DNA from 2 places in the Pseudoalteromonas sp. BSi20480 genome. Region 1 is predicted to be linked to the other one. Evidence: riboswitches for the same ligand, from Rfam matches in the RefSeq annotation. Region 1 holds a riboswitch; the other holds the start of a gene.
The links. Region 1 has a riboswitch for lysine ahead of dapA (4-hydroxy-tetrahydrodipicolinate synthase). Riboswitches for the same ligand answer to the same signal wherever they lie in the genome.
Positions count from the first base shown of each region.

Region 2: linked by a shared signal. The riboswitch ahead of lysC (lysine-sensitive aspartokinase 3) and the one ahead of dapA (4-hydroxy-tetrahydrodipicolinate synthase) in region 1 are both predicted to bind lysine.

Region 1 is NZ_BADX01000022.1:17,731-19,936, reverse strand. Features, by position in the region: gene P20480_RS15390 (DNA-3-methyladenine glycosylase I) at 1-393, opposite strand, end outside; lysine riboswitch at 585-781, shown strand; gene dapA (4-hydroxy-tetrahydrodipicolinate synthase) at 910-1,794, shown strand; gene P20480_RS15400 (2,3,4,5-tetrahydropyridine-2,6-dicarboxylate N-succinyltransferase) at 1,810-2,206, shown strand, end outside.
Region 2 is NZ_BADX01000154.1:63,912-66,117, forward strand. Features, by position in the region: partial or broken gene nhaD (sodium:proton antiporter NhaD) at 1-646, shown strand, start outside; lysine riboswitch at 757-929, shown strand; gene lysC (lysine-sensitive aspartokinase 3) at 1,005-2,206, shown strand, end outside.

The DNA of each region.
Region 1 (2,206 bases):
TGGCCACTGGGCAATAAACTTGCTAAAACTGCCATATTCCTGTGCTATTTCGTGGATCATGTAGGCATTTTCAGGAATTGTTTTCACTTTTTTATAATTACGAATAATACGCTCATCACTCGCTTTTTGCTCGAGCATATCGGGCGGCATCATTAATAGCTTATCAACGCTGAATTCCCAAAAAACCTCTCTAAAGCCCGGCCATTTGCTGTTTATTACCGACCAGTAAAAACCACTTTGAAAAACTTTTCGGGTAAATTCTTCAAGCCAATCGTCGTCACTTAACGTGCTTAATGCTTTTTTAGATAAGGGTTTTGCGAGTAATAACTTAAGCATTTTTTCAGAGCCTTTTCGCTCTACTGCTCGCTTATAAATATCGCTAAATTTTTCCATACTTATTAAATACCTCGCTGCTCATAGGGTTAGTTTACGAGAAAAGCAGCCAATACGTAACCACCCACATTTTCGATGAACTAATCTGTATCCTGCAACTTGACACCTAGACGGCTAAAATGTTTTAATCGCCGCAATTACCCTATTTAAATTGTATTTTGTTAAACCTTTTGCGGTTAAACAAAATACAAAGGGCTAGAAGAGGTGCGTTATTCAGGTAGCGTATGTTAGGAGCGCAAACTCCAGTGAGCATACGTCAGGGGAATACCGCCGAGAGGTAAACGCTTTTGCGAAGCAATTACTTCGGGCGACTAGGTTGAATCCTAGCGACTGTCACCAATAGCTGTTTTAAAACAGCTTATTAGTTTGGTGGAGAGCTTCTGGTCTTAAATAATAAGGCCGTGCGCCCTATTATTTTAAGCCCATTCGCTCTTCGAATACTGTTCGAACGACGTTAATGCGGCTCACATCATACAGCCCCTTTAATATCTCGAACACCTTATAGGTTCGTAAGAGATGATCAATAATTTCAATTTAGACGACTACGCACTGTGGACAGCGCTTGTTACGCCGTTTGATCAACAAGGTAATGTTGACTACGACACGCTCACAACACTTGTTAGCGAACAAGAAGCAGCACACAACGGTATTTTACTGCTCGGTAGTACAGGTGAAGGCTTAGCCCTTACGCTTAAAGAGCAACAAGCGATTGTTGAGCATGTGTGCCAATTAAAACCCAGTGTACCGCTTATGGTTGCTGTTGGTGGTAGTAATTTAGCTCAACAAAAAGAATGGGTTAGCTACTGTAACCAATTACCTATTCACAGCTTCTTATTAGGCTCGCCTCTTTATGCAAAACCAGGAGCTGTAGGTCAAACTCTTTGGTACGAAAGCTTATTAAACGAAAGCGCGCATCCGTGTATGTTGTACAACGTACCTGGGCGCAGCGGTGTAAGCATTCCTATCGAAACCATTGAAAACTTAAAAGCGCACCCAAAACTGTGGGCCTTAAAAGAAGCCAGTGGCAACATCACCCAATTTGAAGCATACCGACAAGCCGCGCCTAATTTAGCGCTATACAGTGGCGACGATGCACTTATGCCCTATTTCGCACAAGCTGGCGCAAAAGGCTTAGTATCGGTTGCGGCAAACGCATGGCCAAAACAAACGCACGAGTTTGTAAAACGTAGCCTAAGCGGTCAACACCCCAATTTATTTGCTCAGTGGACTCGCGCTATTAATAGCCTATTTGCTGTAGCAAACCCTATTCCTGTTAAAGTGTTAATGCACCAACAAGGCCGCTTAAGTAGCCCGTTGTTGCGCCCGCCTTTAACGCATCTTGAGTTAACGCAAACCGATTGCATTACCACTGCAAACGACACCATTTTATCTTGGCATTAAATACAGGTTTTTATAATGAGCTGGTTAGAACTACTTAATAATTTAGAATCGGGCGCAGTACGCGCAGCATCACAAAACGAAAGCGGCCAATGGGAAGCTAACGTAGAAGTAAAACAAGGCATTTTAGAAGCCTTTAAAAATGGCACTAACACCGAGTTTGCAGGCGGGTTTGTTGACAAGCACAACCTTGCACCGCAAGAGTTTAGCACTGACGACGGCGTGCGTATGGTACCAGGTGGTTCAAGCGTTCGTCGTGGTGCCTACGTAGCTAAAGGCACTATTATTATGCCACCAGCGTACGTAAATATTGGCGCATACATCGACGAAGGCACTATGGTTGATAGCCACGCATTAGTGGGTTCGTGTGCACAAGTTGGTAAAAATGTGCATTTAAGCGCAGCCGTGCAACTTG
Region 2 (2,206 bases), on a different contig from region 1:
TAAGTATTGGCATGAAAGGGGATGTAACCTTTTCAAAGTCTGGAAAAAAACGCATAGAAAAACCGATATCACCATTGCGGTTATTTTTGTATCTACAGTTATAAGCATACTTGCGCTGAGTGTAATTTACAGTGTACCGCCTTTATTAACTTTTTTATGTGGCCTATCAATCATGTTTTTAGTGGCGCAATTTTTAATGCGCAAAAAAGACATAAACAAAAATATTATCGACTACGTACGCGACATAGAATACGACACCTTACTGTTTTTCGTCGGGGTTTTATTATTGGTAGGTGCTTTAAAAGAGATTGGAATGCTTAGTAAGTTTACCGACCTTTACACCGTTATGGCGCCACAGTACGCTAACTACTTAATGGGTATTTTGTCGGCCGGGGTTGATAACGTACCGCTCACTGCTGCTTTACTAAAAGCTAATATAGTAATGAGCCAGCAAGATTGGTTATCGTTTACTTATGCAACCGGTGTTGGCGGATCTATGCTAATTATTGGATCGGCTGCGGGTATTATTGCTATGAGTAAAGTAAAAGAGCTAACTTTTATGAGTTACTTACGTTTGTCGCTCTATTTGTTAGTAAGTTATACCGTGGGTTATGCGGGCGCTTATTACATGGGCGGGTTTGTTTAAGTTTTGCTTAACAAACCGCATTAAAACGCTTGACAGCTAGACGTCTAAACGTTAACTTTCAAACCCCACTTTATAGTGGGGTTTTGTTTTATTAGCCATTGGTTAATAAAACATTCAGAAGAGGTGCGATACTTAGGTATTTAATGGTAGGTGACGAACGCCCATAACCATTAAAGAGGGAAGTACTCGCCGAGAAAACCAACGTTACGTCGATGTTGTTTTTCGGTTTATGGGGCTGAATCCTCAAAACTGTCACCAATCTAGGTGGAGAGCTTCTGGCAGTGGATTTACCTTCAAGCATTCACTTGCCAAGTTCTTCTTGTTTTATCGCGGTTTGGATACCGCAAAAGGAGACTAAATGACTACCCAATCAGTGCCGCAAGCAGTATCGGACGTTAAATCAGATTACATCGTTGCCAAATTTGGCGGAACCAGTGTGGCTAACTTTGATGCGATGAGTCGTTGTAGCGAAATTATTGTTGCCGATAAAAGCGTGCGTATTGTTGCTGTAAGCGCCAGTGCCGGCGTAACTAATCATTTGGTTGCACTGTGTAAATCAAGCATCACCCCACAGCAGCGCCAAGAACACATTAACGGCGTGCTAGCCATTCAACAGGCTATTTTAGATGAGTTATCGCTTGATGCCGATTTAGCCGTAGGTTTTAACGAAACGTTAAAAGCATTCCAAACGCTAGCGCTTGAAACACTGACAACTGATCAGCAGCACGATGAGTTACTTAGCTTTGGTGAGCGTTTATCGTCGTATTTATTTGCGCAAGTGCTGCGTTTAAAAGGCTTAAATGCCGATCGCTTTGATGTACGCCAAGTACTTAAAACAGATAGTCAGTTTGGAAAAGCAACGCCAAATGTAAGCGCAACTGCACAAGCTGCTAAAGAATATTTGATCCCACTGTTAGATGACCAAGTTATTGTAACCCAAGGTTTTGTTGGCAGTGACGAATTTGGACAAACAACAACGCTTGGCCGTGGTGGGTCTGACTACAGTGCCGCTTTACTTGCTGAGGCAATAAACGCCAAAAGCGTACATATTTGGACTGATGTTGTGGGTATTTTTAGTACCGATCCGCGATTATGTGTAAAGGCATCTCCGATTGCTCGTTTAAGCTTTGATGAAGCTGCTGAAATGGCTACCTTTGGTGCAAAGGTATTGCATCCAGCTACTATTTTACCTGCTAGCCGTAGTCATATTAATGTGTTTGTTGGTTCAAGCCGCGAGCCTGAACGTGGTGGTACGTGGATAGAGCGTGAAAAATCGCAGCAGCCAGGAATTCGCGCGGTAACCCAACGTAAAAATCAAATTTTGCTCACCCTTAAAAGCCCTGAAATGTTATTGGCTAGTGGCTTTTTAGCCCGTGTATTTACTATTTTAAGCGAGTTTAATATATCGGTTGATTTGGTAACTACGTCTGAAATTAGTGTAGCAATAACGCTTGATAATGCGCCTAACGCGTCGCGCCCAGAGCTCGACCAAGCGTGTTTAGATAAGCTTGCTGAATTTTGCCATGTATCGGTTGAAAACAACTTAACACTAGTGGCGCT